2 regions of the Streptomyces sp. NPDC097981 genome follow, and region 2 is predicted to be linked to the other one. Evidence: predicted binding sites of a transcription regulator. Region 2 holds the regulator's gene; the other holds the start of a gene.
The links. Region 2 encodes HrcA, which represses chaperone genes, less so after heat shock. Its sites were predicted from a motif close to TTNGCACTCNGNNNNNCNGAGTGCNAA; they were not measured.

Region 1 (7,811 bases), on a different contig from region 2:
GGTACACCGCCAGGTCCTGCCGGGAGGGATACGCCGAGGCCAGGTGGACCACCCGCCCCCGCCACTCGGGATGCACGGTCAGCAGCTCCCGGTACGCCAGCAGTCCCCGCAGGATGTTCTTCGACAGCTCGGTCCGGTCCACCCGGACGATCGTCTTCAGGCCGTCGACCTCCGTCCGCAGCGCCGCCAGCTTGTCGTCGACCTCCGGCCGGTGCGCCAGCGCCCGCAGCTCGTCCCCGTCCACGCCCAGCGGGAACACGGCCACGTCCGTCCGCCGGTGCTGCACCGGGCCCGTCGTCATCTTCTCGATGTACCGCGCGTCCTGCGGGCCCACCCCGGGCTCCGTCTTCGGCTCCGCGATGCCCCGCTCGTCGTCCAGCTGCGCCGCGGCCATGAAGCTGTGTGCCCACGCCCACGTGTGGAAGCCCACCACGTCCGCCCCGAGCATGCCCCACATCAGCTGCGCCCGGATGTCGTCGGGCAGCATGTCCAGGAACTCGCGCGAAGCCCACGGGGTGTGCGTGAAGTGGCTGATCTTGAGGTCCGGCCGCAGTTCCCGCAGCTCACCCGGGACCAGCGCCAGGTGGTAGTCCTGTACGAGCACTGCCGCGCCCTCGCCCGCCTCCTCCGCGAGCGCCAGCGCGAAGGCGTGGTTGTAGGCGACGTAGGACTGCCACTGCCGCCGGAACTCCGCGTCGAAGACCGGCTCGCGCGGGATGTCGTACAGGTGGTGGTGCGTGAACCAGAGCACCGAGTTCGCGATGCCGTTGTACGCGCCGTCGTACGTGGCGGGATCGATGTCCAGCATCCGGACACTGCCCCGGCTGCCGGGGGTGCCCCCGGGCTCGGAGACGCCCCGGCGGACCGCCTCGCGGTCCGCCTCCGACAGCGCCGCGCAGATCCACAGCGCATCCGGCTGCCGGGCGAGGGCGGTCGAGAGGCCGGAGACGAGACCGCCCCCGCCGCGCCGGGCGGTGAGGGTGCCGTCGTCGGCGAGGAGGTAGGAGAGGGGGCCGCGGTTCGCTGCAACGAGTACCTGGGAAGCCATGCGGCGAACCTAGCCCGGGGCCCGCTCCCCCAAACGTCAGTTCCCTCACGCCACCCGGCGGCCGGAGTACTCCTTGATCCCGGCCATGGGCGGCCGCTCCTCGGTGTCCACCGCGTACGTCCGCGGCACGAAACCGTCCGGCCCGCGCTCGAACTGCGTCAGCTCCGGCCGTACGGGGGGGTACCCCCAGCGGTGGCCGGGGGAGTGCCCGCGCGAGAGCCGCAGCTGCGCCGTCCGGTAGATGGCCGCGGCCATCCGGCCCAGGGCCTGGCCGTCCTGATGGCGGTGGAGCCGTACGCCGACGTCCACCTGGGCCAGCGCGTCCAGCCCGACGGTGTGCAGCGCGTCCACCAGCAGGCCCAGCTCGACGCCGTACCCGACGGGGAAGGGCAGTCGTTCCAGCAGGCTGCGGCGCACCGCGTACTCACCGCCGAGCGGCTGGACGAATCCGGCCAGCTGCGGCCAGTGCAGGTTGAGGAGCGGCCGGGCGACGAGCTCGGTGACCCGGCCCCCCTGGCCGTGGGTCTTGCCGAAGGCAAGCGGATCGGACCGGGTGCGGGAGGCGAGCCCATCGAATTCCGTCACGAGGGGGCGGTCGTACATCGCCTTGACGAACTGCACGTCCGGCTCGGTCAGCAGCGGGCCGACGATCCCGGACACGAAGGTGGACGAGAAGTCCCGCAGGTCCGCGTCCACGAAGCAGACGATGTCGCCTCCGGTCACCAGCAGCGAGCGCCACAGCACCTCGCCCTTGCCGTGCAGGGCCGGGATCCGCGGCAGGATGTCGTCGCGGTGCACCACGCGGGCGCCGGCCTTCGCGGCCACCTCGGCGGTCCGGTCGGTGGAGCCCGAGTCGACCACGACCAGTTCGTCGACCAGCGGCACCGGCAGCCCGTCGATCAGATCGCGCCGGATCACCTCGACGATGGCGCCGACCGTCTCCTCCTCGTCGAGCGCGGGCAGGACGACGCTGACCGTGGTGCCTGCCGCCCGCTTGGCGGAAAGCAGCCGGTCGAGCGGCCGGTCAGCCGCGGACCAGGAGCGGTCCGCAAACCAGCGCTCCACCTCTTCCAACACGTTCGGCACTCCCTGATCGGTCGTGGCTCCCCGGCGCTTTCGGCCGAAAAGCCATCCATCTCGCGGTTCGGACAGCTGTCTCAACCACCCGGACCTTCCGTTACAGTCTTGAACAACGCGAAGGACCGCCGCATGCCGGGGTCCCCGCGTACAAACGCCCGGACGCGCCATAGAGCGCGCGGCCCGGTGCCATACCGCTCATCCAGAGGGGCAGAGGGACACGGCCCGTTGAAGCCCCGGCAACCCTCCAGTCGGTTCTCGCGTTCGCTTGCGGCAGCGAGGTCCCCGGCTAGGGAAGGTGCCAATTCCGTCTCATGGCGAAGTGCGCCATGGGGAAGATGAGGAGAAAGGGCCTCGCCATCATGGCTGCACAGACTGTTGCCACCTCTGTCGATCTCGGACCTGCCACCGGCCTTTCCTGTCGTGAGTGCGGTACCCGCTTCGAGCTCGGACCCATCTTCGCCTGCGTCGAGTGCTTCGGTCCGCTGGAAGTCGCCTACGACCTTCCCACCGGTGACCCCGAAGCCCTGCGCGCCGCGATCGAGGCCGGCCCGAACAACATCTGGCGCTACGCCCCGCTGCTGCCCGTCCCCGTCGACGTGGCCTCCAAGCCCAGCCTGAACCCCGGCTTCACCAAGCTCGTCGACGCCCGGAACCTGGCCAAGGAGCTCGGCGTCACCGGCAAGCTGTACGTCAAGGACGACTCCGGCAACCCGACGCACTCCTTCAAGGACCGCGTCGTGGCCATCGCCGTCGAGGCCGCCCGCGCCTTCGGCTTCACGACCCTCTCCTGCTCCTCCACCGGCAACCTGGCCGGCGCCGTCGGCGCCGCGGCCGCCCGGGCCGGATTCCGCTCCTGCGTGTTCATCCCGCACGACCTGGAGCAGGGCAAGGTCGTCATGGCCGGTGTGTACGGCGGCGACCTGGTCGGCATCGAGGGCAACTACGACGACGTGAACCGCTTCTGCTCCGAGCTCATCGGCGACCCGCTGGGCGAGGGCTGGGGCTTCGTCAACGTCAACCTGCGCCCCTACTACGGCGAGGGTTCCAAGACCCTCGCGTACGAGATCTGCGAGCAGCTCGGCTGGCAGCTGCCCGACCAGCTCGTCATCCCCATCGCGTCCGGCTCGCAGCTGACGAAGATCGACAAGGGTCTGCAGGAGCTCATCAAGCTCGGCCTGGTCGAGGACAAGCCGTACAAGATCTTCGGCGCCCAGGCCGAGGGCTGCTCCCCGGTCTCGACCGCGTTCAAGGCCGGCCACGACGTGGTCCGCCCGCAGAAGCCGAACACCATCGCCAAGTCGCTCGCCATCGGCAACCCGGCCGACGGCCCGTACGTCCTGGACATCGCCCGCCGTACGGGCGGCTACGTCGAGGACGTCAACGACGAGCAGGTCGTCGAGGCCATCAAGATCCTCGCGCAGACCGAGGGCATCTTCGCCGAGACCGCGGGCGGCGTGACCGTCGGCGTGACGAAGAAGCTCATCGAGAACGGGCAGCTCGACCCGGCGCTGACCACGGTCGTCCTCAACACCGGCGACGGCCTCAAGACCCTGGAGGCGGTGGCCGCGGACAGCGGGCAGACCGCCACCATCCGCCCGAGCCTGGACGCGTTCCGCGCCGCCGGCCTGGCCTGATCTCCCCTGACACCCGGAAAGGCAGTAGCGCCATGAGCGTCAACGTCCGCATCCCCACCATCCTGCGCACCTACACCGGCGGCCAGGCCGAGGTCACCGCCGAGGGCTCGAAGCTCTCCGAGGTCATCGAGTCCCTGGAGAAGAACCACCCGGGCATCGGTGCGCGCGTCCTGGACGACCAGGGCAAGCTGCGCCGTTTCGTGAACGTCTACGTCAACGACGACGACGTGCGCTTCGAGGGCGGTCTGGACGCGGTGACGCCGGACGGCGCGGGCGTCTCGATCATTCCCGCCGTCGCGGGCGGCTGCTGACACGCGAAAGCACCAGAATTACCCCCTCCGGCAAAAGCGGAGGGGGTAATTCTGCTTGGTTGGGCGCGGTAGGGTTGGGGAAGTCCCCTCCGCTGTTCTTGCCTGCCGCATATGAGCGGGTCGCGTGATGGTTGACATTGAGTCAATGTGCGTGTGCGGTATGGGGCTTTGGCGAGATATGCCAGGTCCGAGTTGCCCGAGAATATGCCAACTTTTCACTCTATTTCAATGTATCCCCGTGTCCAGATTTCTCGTCGGATTGACCTGTTGCAGACAGCAGCGGTGCAGATACATTCAGCCCCGGTCGAGGCGTTCCGGCGCAAGTTCTGACCCGGGACCGCGAAGTGCGGTCCTGCGCAAGGGCCAGTAATAGGGGAGTTAGGCATGGCTCAGGGCACCGTCAAGTGGTTCAACGCGGAGAAGGGTTACGGCTTCATCGCGGTCGACGGTGGTGCGGATGTGTTCGTCCACTACAGCGCCATCCAGATGGACGGGTACCGCACCCTTGAAGAGGGTCAGCGGGTCGAGTTCGAGATCTCGCAGGGCCAGAAGGGTCCGCAGGCGGACATGGTCAAGCTCGCCGTCTAGTCCCGGCGCGATCGACCACCGACGCATGACGCACGAGGGTCCACATCCTTGAGGAGGGATGTGGGCCCTCGGTGCATGTCCGGCCGACGGTCGGGGCAGCCGCCCGGCGTTGCCTGAAGCCGCTTGCACTCTCGGGGGCCGAGTGCTAATCATTGGCGTTAGCACTCTCCATGTGAGAGTGCTACTACACAGGACCGGGTCGGTGAGGCCCGCAGGGTCCGGCGGGAAGGAACCGCCGGGCACGCAGGCCGTCCGTCGCGGGCGCGGGCGCGGTCCGGAGCAATCCAAGCCTCCCCTCGCGCCGGCGGCGCAGGGGGAACCCCAGTCCTGGAGGACCACTTCAGATGGCCAAGATCATTGCGTTCGACGAGGAGGCCCGGCGCGGTCTCGAGCGCGGGATGAACCAGCTCGCCGACGCCGTCAAGGTCACCCTTGGCCCCAAGGGTCGCAACGTCGTCCTTGAGAAGAAGTGGGGCGCCCCCACGATCACCAACGATGGTGTCTCCATCGCCAAGGAGATCGAGCTCGAGGACCCGTACGAGAAGATCGGCGCCGAGCTGGTCAAGGAAGTCGCCAAGAAGACGGACGACGTCGCGGGCGACGGTACGACCACCGCCACCGTGCTCGCCCAGGCGCTCGTCCGCGAGGGCCTGCGCAACGTGGCCGCCGGCGCGAACCCGATGGCCCTCAAGCGCGGCATCGAGAAGGCCGTCGAGGCCGTCTCCGGCGCCCTGCTGGAGCAGGCGAAGGATGTCGAGACCAAGGAGCAGATCGCTTCCACGGCCTCCATCTCCGCCGCCGACACCCAGATCGGCGAGCTCATCGCCGAGGCCATGGACAAGGTCGGCAAGGAAGGCGTCATCACCGTCGAGGAGTCCCAGACCTTCGGTCTGGAGCTGGAGCTCACCGAGGGCATGCGCTTCGACAAGGGCTACATCTCGGCGTACTTCGCCACCGACATGGAGCGTATGGAGGCGTCCCTGGACGACCCGTACATCCTGATCGTCAACTCGAAGATCGGCAACGTGAAGGACCTCCTTCCGCTGCTCGAGAAGGTCATGCAGTCCGGCAAGCCGCTGCTGATCATCGCCGAGGACGTCGAGGGCGAGGCCCTGTCGACCCTGGTCGTCAACAAGATCCGCGGCACCTTCAAGTCCGTCGCCGTCAAGGCCCCGGGCTTCGGCGACCGCCGCAAGGCCATGCTCGGCGACATCGCCATCCTCACGGGCGGCACGGTCATCTCCGAGGAGGTCGGCCTCAAGCTGGAGAACGCGGGTCTCGACCTGCTGGGCCGCGCCCGCAAGGTCGTCATCTCCAAGGACGAGACCACGATCGTCGACGGTGCCGGTGACAGCGACCAGGTCCAGGGTCGCGTCAACCAGATCCGCGCCGAGATCGAGAACTCCGACTCGGACTACGACCGCGAGAAGCTCCAGGAGCGCCTCGCGAAGCTGGCCGGCGGCGTGGCCGTCATCAAGGCCGGCGCCGCGACCGAGGTGGAGCTCAAGGAGCGCAAGCACCGCATCGAGGACGCCGTCCGCAACGCGAAGGCGGCCGTCGAGGAGGGCATCGTCGCCGGTGGTGGCGTGGCCCTGCTCCAGGCCTCCGCGGTCTTCGAGAAGCTCGACCTGTCGGGTGACGAGGCGACCGGCGCCAACGCCGTGAAGCTCGCCCTGGAGGCCCCGCTCAAGCAGATCGCCGTCAACGGTGGTCTTGAGGGTGGCGTCGTCGTGGAGAAGGTCCGCAACCTGACCGTCGGCTGGGGCCTGAACGCCGCGACCGGCGAGTACGTGGACATGATCGCCGAGGGCATCATCGACCCGGCGAAGGTCACGCGCTCCGCGCTGCAGAACGCCGCGTCCATCGCCGCGCTGTTCCTGACGACCGAGGCCGTCATCGCCGACAAGCCCGAGAAGGCCGGCGCCCCGGCCGGCGGCGGCATGCCGGGCGGTGACATGGACTTCTGATCGACCGCGGCTCCGGCCGCAGGCTGATCGGCTGTTCTCGACCGAGGGCGGCACTCCCGTACGGGGGTGCCGCCCTCGGGCGTTTCGCGGGCCTCTAGAAGCCGGTGGTGTCGAGGGAGAAGTCGAAGGGCTCCGGGATCTGCAGAGGCTTGCCGAAGGACACCGTCGTACGGGAGCGGTATCCATGCGGAGAAGGGTCCCAGAAGCAGGTGATCTCCGAGTCCTGCATGTCGATGACCAAGTAGACGGGAACGAGCGAGCCGTACACGTCCAGCTTCTCGTTCCAGTCGGCGTCCCTCGTGGAGACGGACGTGAACTCTCCGACCAGCGAGAGCGCCGCTGCGTCCGCGTGCAGCCCGTCCTCCTCGAAGGCCGCTTCGTCCGCGACGTACAGGTCCGGTCCGTAGCCGCGCTCCGCTGCCGGGAACCGGAACAGGAAGGGCGAGGTGTCGGCGAACTGCCCTTCGGGGACGTGCGCCTGGAGCTGCTCGCGCAGGAGGCGCATGCGCCTGGAGTAGCGCAGCTTCGAAAACGGCGACACGATGATCTTCCCCCGGATGAGCTCGGCCTTGAAGCCGTGCGGCGTGTCCATCTCCGCGACGGTGCGCAGGAGGCTTTCGAAAGCCGGTGACGCCTGCGCTTCTATGGGGGTGGCCCGTTCGATCATGATCGTCACCGTGGTCCTCCGCCTGCTTACTTCGTCGTCGGGTAAGCCTTGCCTCCAGGCTAGTGGCGGGACGGAGTGCATGCCCGGCTGTCGGGACGGATCACCGTCCATCGGGTGACTTTGGTTGACTGGGGGCATGAGCGATCTCTTCGTGAAGATCTGCGGCCTGAAGACCGCGCACGACGTCGACGTGGCTGTGGCCGCCGGGGCCGACGCCGTCGGGTTCGTCTTTGCCGCCGGGAGTCCTCGTACGGTCGATGCCGCCACCGCGCGGGAGCTGGCCGCGGGGGTGCCCGACGGGGTGCTCACGGTCGGGGTGTTCCGCGGGCAGCCGGTCGACGAGGTCCGGCGGCTGGCCGAGGAGAGCGGCGTACGGGGAGTGCAGCTCCACGGCGACGAGGGCCCCGAGCACTACGGGGCGCTGCGCGCCGAGGGCCGCACCCTGCTCCGCGCCACCGCCCTGCGCGTCGAGCGCTGCGGGGAGTACGGGGAGGACCTGCTGCTGATCGACGCCCC
Region 2 (7,811 bases):
GCATGCAGAGCGCGAAGCAGCACGTCCTGAAGGTGCTCGACCGCACGCACACGCCGGGCCGGCCCGAGGCGTGCGTCGCGGAAGCGCGCGCGGCGGGCTTCGAGCACGTCAACCTGGACCTGATCTACGGCACCCCGGGGGAGTCGGACGAGGACTGGCGGGCGTCCCTGGCGGCCGCGCTCGGGGCCGGACCCGACCACATCAGCGCCTACGCGCTGATCGTCGAGGAGGGCACGCAGCTGGCGCGGCGGATCCGCCGGGGCGAGGTCCCGATGACGGACGACGACGTGCACGCGGACCGGTACCTGATCGCGGACTCGGTGATGGCCGAGGCCGGGTACTCCTGGTACGAGGTCTCGAACTGGGCCACCTCGGAGGCGGGCCGCTGCCTGCACAACGAGCTGTACTGGCGCGGGGCCGACTGGTGGGGGGCGGGGCCCGGGGCGCACTCGCACGTGGGCGGCGTGCGGTGGTGGAACGTGAAGCACCCCGGTGCGTACGCCGCGGCGCTGGCGGAGGGCCGCTCCCCGGGCGCGGGGCGCGAGCTCCTGTCGGAGGAGGACCGCCGCGTGGAGCGGATCCTGCTGGAACTGCGGCTGGTGGACGGCGCCCCGCTGTCCCTCCTGGCCCCGGCCGGGCTTGCGGCGTCGCGCCGCGCCCTGGCGGACGGCCTGCTGGAGGCGGGCCCGTACGAGGCGGGCCGCGCCGTCCTCACCCTGCGCGGGAGGCTCCTCGCCGACGCGGTGGTCCGCGACCTGGTGGACTGAACACTCGGCGGAGTGGATCCGTGCGAAACCGGGGGGCCGGTGTCCACGCTCGTCCACAGGCTGCCGTCGTTGCTGGACACCGGCGAATTCGGCACCCTGCCCAAGTTCAAGCGGCACCGCCGACCGTGACGAAGTCGATCAGCTCCTCGACGCGGCCCAGCAGGACCGGCTCCAGGTCCTTGTAGGACGTCACGCGGGACAGGATGTGCTGCCACGCGGCTCCGGTGTTCTGCGGCCAGCCCAGGGCCCGGCAGACGCCCGTCTTCCAGTCCTGGCCCCGCGGGACCACCGGCCACGCCCCGATGCCCAGCGCGGACGGCTTCACCGCCTGCCAGACGTCCACGTAAGGGTGGCCGACGATCAGGACGTCCGGGGAGGCCGCCGACGCCGCGATACGGGACTCCTTCGAGCCCGGGACCAGGTGGTCCACCAGGATCCCCAGGCGGGCGTCCGGGCCCGGGCCGAACTCCGCCACGATCGCGGGCAGGTCGTCGATGCCCTCCAGGTACTCCACCACCACCCCCTCGATCCGCAGGTCGTCGCCCCAGACCCGCTCCACCAGCTCGGCGTCGTGCCGGCCCTCGACGTAGATCCGCCCGGCGCGGGCCACGCGGGCGCGCGCCCCGGGGACCGCCACGGAGCCCGACGCGGTGCGCAGCGGCGCCTGCGGCGCCCGCGAGGGGCGGGTCAGCGTCACCACGGCGCCCTCCAGCAGGAACCCCCGCGGCTCCAGCGGGAACACCCGCCGCTTGCCGAAGCGGTCCTCCAGGGTCACCGTGCCCGCCTCGCAGGCCACCACCGCGCCGCAGAAGTCCGTACCCGCCACCTCGACCACCAGGTCGGGCTCGGCCGGCACCTCCGGGACGGGCTGGGCGCGCTTCCACTGGGGGGTCAGGTCGGGGGAGTACTCACGCATCCGGCCGACAGTAGAAGAGCGCGCGCCCTCAGAGGCCCGACACGCCGAACTGCGCGCGCAGTGTGTCCCGTTGCGCACGGACGAAAGCCGCGGAGACCACCGCTCCGTGACCCGGCACGTACAGTGCGTCGTCCCCGCCCAGCGCGAGCAGCCGGCCGATGGCCGCCGGCCACTGCGCCGGCACCGCGTCCGGGCCCGCCTGGGGTTCGCCCGACTCCTCCACCAGGTCCCCGCAGAACACCACCTCGCGCTCGCCCGGCACGCACACCGCCAAGTCGTGCCGGGTGTGCCCGGGCCCGACGTTCGCCAGCAGCACCTGCACCCCGCCCAGCTCCAGCGTCCACTCGCCGGACACCGGATGCCTCGGCACCACCAGCAGGTCCGCCGCCTCGGCCGCCTCCGCCGCGTCCAGTCCCTGCCGTACCGCGTCGTCGCGCAGCTCCTCGCGGCCGGCCGACAGCTCCGCGTCCAGCCCGACCGCCCCGAACACCTCGGCGCCGGCGAACGCGGCCCCGCCCAGCACGTGATCGAAATGTCCGTGGGTGAATGCGATATGCGTCACGCGCCGGCCGGTCAGCCGTTCCGCCTCGACCCGCAGCTGTGCGCCCTCCCGTACGCACGAGCCCGGATCGATCAGGAGGACCGACTCGTCCCCCACCACCAGTCCCACGGTGCAGTCCCACACCGGAAGCCGCCGTCGGCCGGTCCGCCCGGTCAGCCGCTCCCAGCCCGCCTCTTCCCAATGCACGTCCATGCCGCGACGCTACCTTGGCGGGCCGCCCTTGCCAGGGGCTGACTACCCGGCCGTACACTGGCCGGGGGATCTCTGGCACTCGAACGCCCGGAGTGCCAACGCAGCAGATGTGACCGACCACGACAAGCGCCGACGACCAGCTGGAGGTGTGCGCGATGCTCAGCGAACGCAGACTCGAGGTGCTGCGCGCCATCGTCCAGGACTACGTCGGGACGGAGGAGCCGGTCGGCTCCAAGGCGCTCACCGAGCGGCACCGTCTCGGCGTCTCGCCGGCCACCGTGCGCAACGACATGGCCGTGCTGGAGGAGGAGGGCTACATCGCCCAGCCCCACACCAGCGCCGGCCGGATCCCCACGGACAAGGGCTACCGGCTCTTCGTCGACAAGCTGGCGGGGGTCAAGCCGCTGTCGACGCCCGAGCGCCGGGCCATCCAGAACTTCCTCGACGGCGCCGTCGACCTCGACGACGTCGTGGGCCGGACCGTACGGCTGCTCGCGCAGCTGACCCGGCAGGTCGCCGTCGTCCAGTACCCGAGCCTGACCCGGTCCACGGTCCGGCACGTCGAGCTGCTGTCGCTGGCTCCGGCGCGGCTCATGCTCGTGCTGATCACCGACACGGGCCGGGTCGAGCAGCGGCTCGTCGACTGCCAGACGCCGTTCGGCGAGACCTCGCTCGCCGATCTGCGGGCGCGGCTCAACAGCCGGGTCGTCGGCCGCCGGTTCACCGACGTGCCGCAGCTCGTGCAGGACCTGCCGGAGTCGTTCGAGCCGGAGGACCGAGGCACGGTGTCGACTGTGCTCGCGACCCTGCTGGAGACGCTGGTCGAGGAGGCCGAGGAGCGGCTGATGATCGGCGGAACCGCCAATCTCACGCGCTTCGGACACGATTTTCCCCTGACGATCAGGCCGGTGCTCGAAGCGCTGGAGGAGCAGGTCGTGCTCCTCAAGCTGCTGGGCGAGGCCAATGAGTCGGGAATGGCCGTACGGATCGGGCATGAGAATGCCTACGAGGGACTGAACTCCACGTCCGTCGTCTCGGTCGGCTACGGTTCGGGCGGCGAAACTGTCGCCAAACTCGGCGTGGTCGGACCGACCCGCATGGACTACCCCGGAACGATGGGAGCGGTACGCGCAGTGGCACGTTACGTCGGACAGATCCTGGCGGAGTCGTAAGTGGCCACGGACTACTACGCCGTTCTCGGCGTACGCCGCGACGCATCTCAGGACGAGATCAAGAAGGCCTTCCGCCGCCTCGCGCGGGAACTCCACCCGGACGTGAATCCGGATCCGAAGACGCAGGAGCGCTTCAAGGAGATCAACGCGGCCTACGAGGTGCTCTCGGACCCGCAGAAGAAGCAGGTCTACGACCTCGGCGGAGATCCGCTGTCCTCCTCGGGCGGCGGCGGTGGCGCGGGCGGATTCGGGGCGGGTGGCTTCGGCAACTTCTCCGACATCATGGACGCCTTCTTCGGCCAGGCCTCGCAGCGCGGCCCGCGCTCGCGGACCCGCCGCGGCCAGGACGCCATGATCCGCCTCGACCTGGAGCTGGACGAGGCCGCCTTCGGCACGACCAAGGACATCCAGGTCGACACGGCCGTCGTCTGCACCACCTGCTCCGGCGAGGGCGCAGCCCCCGGCACCTCGGCGCAGACGTGTGACATGTGCCGTGGTCGCGGTGAGGTGTCGCAGGTCACCCGGTCCTTCCTGGGCCAGGTCATGACCTCGCGCCCCTGCCCGCAGTGCCAGGGCTTCGGCACCGTGGTCCCGACCCCGTGCCCCGAGTGCGCGGGCGACGGCCGGGTCCGCTCCCGCCGCAGCCTCACGGTCAAGATCCCGGCCGGTGTCGAGAACGGCACCCGGATCCAGCTCGCGGGCGAGGGCGAGGTCGGCCCCGGCGGCGGCCCCGCCGGCGACCTGTACGTGGAGATCCACGAGCTGTCGCACCCGACCTTCCAGCGGCGCGGGGACGACCTGCACTGCACGGTGACCATCCCCATGACGGCCGCGGCCCTGGGCACCAAATGCCCGCTGGAGACGCTGGACGGCATGGAGGAGATCGACATCCGCCCCGGCACCGGGTCGGGCCAGTCCATCCCGCTGCACGGGCGCGGCGTCACGCACCTGCGCGGCGGCGGGCGCGGCGACCTGATCGTCCACGTCGAGGTCACCACCCCGGGCAAGCTGGACGCCCAGCAGGAGGAGCTGCTGCGCCAGCTCGCCAAGCTGCGCGGCGAGGAGCGGCCCATGGGCCAGTTCGCGCCGGGTCAGCAGGGACTGTTCAGCCGCCTGAAGGACGCCTTCAACGGCCGCTGACCGGCCCGCGGTCACACGTACGAGCCCGGTCCGGGGGCACCCCGGACCGGGCTCGCCGCATTGATCCGGACGCCCCCGGCGGAGCGGACTATGCCAGGCGAATGCGGTGATTCGGCCCGGTGGTCGGGACGTGGCACGATGCAGTCCATGTCCTCCGCACCGAACGGTCTCTCCCCGTACCCGATCGTGCAGGCTCCCATGGCGGGCGGCGCCTCCTGTCCGCCGCTCGCGGCCGCCGTGTGCGAGGCGGGCGGGCTGGGCTTCCTGGCCGGCGGCTACAAGACCGCCGACGGCATGTACCAGGAGATCAAACGGCTGCGCGCACTCACCCGGCGCCCGTTCGGCGTGAACCTCTTCATGCCGCAGACCGGGTACGTGGACCCGGCCGCCGTGGAGGCGTACCGGGGGCAGCTGGCCGGCGAGGCCAGCTGGTACGAGATCTCCCTGGCCGACGAGGACATCATCGGCACCAGCGACGACGGCTACGACGCCAAGCTCGCGATCCTCCTCGAAGACCCGGTTCCCGTGGTCTCGTTCACCTTCGGCTGTCCCACGCCCGCGGTCCTCGCCTCCCTGCGCAAGGCGGGCACGTACTCCGTCGTCACCGCCACCTCGGTCGACGAGGCCCGCGCCGCGCAGGCCGCGGGCGCCGACGCCGTCTGCGTCCAGGGCGTGGAGGCGGGCGGCCACCAGGGCACCCACCGCGACGACCCGCAGGCCGACGGCACGGCGGGCGTGGGCCTGCTCGCGCTCGTGGCCCAGGTACGGGAGGCCGTGGCCCTCCCGATCATCGCGGCGGGCGGTCTGATGCGGGGCTCGCAGATCGCGGCGCTGCTCGCGGCGGGCGCGGAGGCGGCGCAGCTCGGCACCGCCTTCCTGGCCTGCCCCGAGTCGGGCGCGCACCCGCTGCACAAGAAGGCGCTGACGGACCCCCTGTTCGCCCACACTGAGCTGACCAGGGCGTTCTCGGGGCGGCCGGCCCGGGGCCTGGTAAACCGTTTCATGCGCGAGCACGGGCCGTACGCCCCGGCCGCGTATCCGCAGATCCACCACATGACCGCCGGGCTGCGCAAGGCGGCCGCCGCGGCCGGGGACCCGCAGGGCATGGCCCTGTGGGCGGGCCAGGGTCACCGGCTGGCGCGGGCGCTGCCCGCGGGGGAGCTGGTGGAGGTGCTGACGGCCGAACTGGCCGAGGCGCAAAGCGCGTTGAAAGCAATGCAGAAGAGGAGTGCGTCATGACCGCCCCCGTGTTCGTGGTCGAAGAGGTCCCCGCGGGGCCGGAGTTCGTGCTCGACGGCCCGGAAGGCCGGCACGCGGTCTCCGTGAAGCGGCTGAACCCGGGCGAGGCGGTGGTCCTCACGGACGGCCGCGGCGGCTGGGCGCAGGCCGTGGTCAAGGTGGCCGAGGGCAAGGACCGGCTGGTCGTCTCGGTGTCCGATGCCGGCCGGGAACCGGAACCGGCCGTCCGGATCACCGTCGTCCAGGCCCTCCCCAAGGGTGACCGCGGCGAGCTCGCCGTCGAGACGATGACCGAGACCGGCGTCGACGCGATCGTCCCCTGGCAGGCCTCGCGCTGCATCACCCAGTGGCGCGGCGACCGCGGCGCCAAGTCCCTGGCCAAGTGGCGGGCCACGGCCCGCGAGGCGGGCAAGCAGTCCCGCCGGGTCCGCTTCCCGGAAGTGGCGGAGGCCATGTCCACCAAGCAGGTCGCGGCGCTGCTCGCCGGGGCCGACCTGGCGATGGTCCTCCACGAGGACCGGGACGCCCCCTCGGGGGCCCTGGCCACGGCCGAACTCCCGGCCGGCGGCTCCATCGTCCTGGTGGTCGGCCCGGAGGGCGGGGTCTCCCCGGAGGAGCTGGCCGTCTTCGCCGAAGCAGGCGCCCACCCCTATCGTCTGGGCTCCTCGGTCCTGCGCACCTCCACCGCGGGCACCGCGGCGACGGCGGTCCTCCTGGCGCGCACCGGCCGCTGGTCCTGAAACGCGGGTGAGGGCGCCGACGGCGCCGGATACGATGCCCAGGCTGATCAACACCGGCGTCGACGGCCCGTCAACGCCACTGTCACGGAAGGCGGAGCAATGGCCGGGGAACCGCAGGCGGACTGCCTGTTCTGCAAGATCGTCGCGGGGAGCATTCCGGCGACCGTGGTCCGGGAGACCGAGACGACGTTCGCCTTCCGGGACATCAACCCGCAGGCGCCCACGCACATCCTCGTGATCCCCCGGGTCCACTATCCCGACGCGGCCACGCTCGCCGCCGCCGAGCCGGCCGTCGCCGCCGATCTGCTGCGCGAGGCCGGTGAGATCGCCGCCGAGGAGAAGGTCGACGACCACGGCTACCGCGTGGTGTTCAACACCGGCGCCGGTGCGGGCCAGACCGTCTTCCACGCGCACGCGCACGTCCTCGGCGGGCGCGGCCTCCAGTGGCCCCCCGGATAGTCCGTGTCCGTACGAGAGTTCGTGGTGCTGGGCACCGCCAGCCAGGTGCCCACCCGCCACCGCAACCACAACGGCTACCTCCTGCGCTGGGACGGCGAGGGCATCCTCTTCGACCCGGGTGAGGGCACCCAGCGCCAGATGGTCCGCGCCGGCGTGGCAGCGCACGACATCAACCGGATCTGCGTCACCCACTTCCACGGTGACCACAGCCTCGGCCTCGCCGGGGTGATCCAGCGCATCAACCTGGACCGGGTCCCGCACCCCGTGACCGCCCACTACCCGGCATCCGGACAGGAGTTCTTCGACCGGCTCCGGTACGCCACCGCCTACCGGGAGACCGTCGCGCTCTGCGAGGAACCCGTGTCCGCGGACGGGACGCTGGCCCGGGGGCCCTCGTACACCCTCGACGCCCGCCTGCTCTCGCACCCGGTCGAGTCCTTCGGCTACCGGATCACCGAGCCCGACGGGCGCCGCATGGTGCCCGAACTGCTCGCACGGCACGGGATCAAGGGGCCCGACGTGGGCCGGATCCGGCGCGAGGGGCAGCTGGGCGGGGTCACGCTCGACGACGTCAGCGAGCACAAGCCGGGGCAGAGCTTCGCTTTTGTGATGGACACCCGGTTG

Region 1: a site for HrcA is predicted at 4,820-4,846, ahead of groL (chaperonin GroEL). Genes of this name have one in related genera too.

What each region holds. Positions count from the first base shown of each region.
Region 1 is NZ_JBEORW010000024.1:32,251-40,061, reverse strand. Features, by position in the region: gene ABTY04_RS23010 (alpha,alpha-trehalose-phosphate synthase (UDP-forming)) at 1-1,048, opposite strand, end outside; gene ABTY04_RS23005 (glucosyl-3-phosphoglycerate synthase) at 1,094-2,125, opposite strand; SAM riboswitch class I at 2,321-2,470, shown strand; gene thrC (threonine synthase) at 2,488-3,762, shown strand; gene ABTY04_RS22995 (MoaD/ThiS family protein) at 3,795-4,073, shown strand; gene ABTY04_RS22990 (cold-shock protein) at 4,458-4,661, shown strand; gene groL (chaperonin GroEL) at 5,006-6,628, shown strand; gene ABTY04_RS22980 (Uma2 family endonuclease) at 6,723-7,295, opposite strand; gene ABTY04_RS22975 (phosphoribosylanthranilate isomerase) at 7,432-7,811, shown strand, end outside.
Region 2 is NZ_JBEORW010000019.1:96,846-104,656, reverse strand. Features, by position in the region: gene hemW (radical SAM family heme chaperone HemW) at 1-767, shown strand, start outside; gene ABTY04_RS20000 (DUF3097 domain-containing protein) at 874-1,683, opposite strand; gene ABTY04_RS19995 (MBL fold metallo-hydrolase) at 1,712-2,437, opposite strand; gene hrcA (heat-inducible transcriptional repressor HrcA) at 2,593-3,609, shown strand; gene dnaJ (molecular chaperone DnaJ) at 3,610-4,749, shown strand; gene ABTY04_RS19980 (nitronate monooxygenase) at 4,897-5,988, shown strand; gene ABTY04_RS19975 (16S rRNA (uracil(1498)-N(3))-methyltransferase) at 5,985-6,728, shown strand; gene ABTY04_RS19970 (histidine triad nucleotide-binding protein) at 6,828-7,187, shown strand; gene ABTY04_RS19965 (ribonuclease Z) at 7,191-7,811, shown strand, end outside.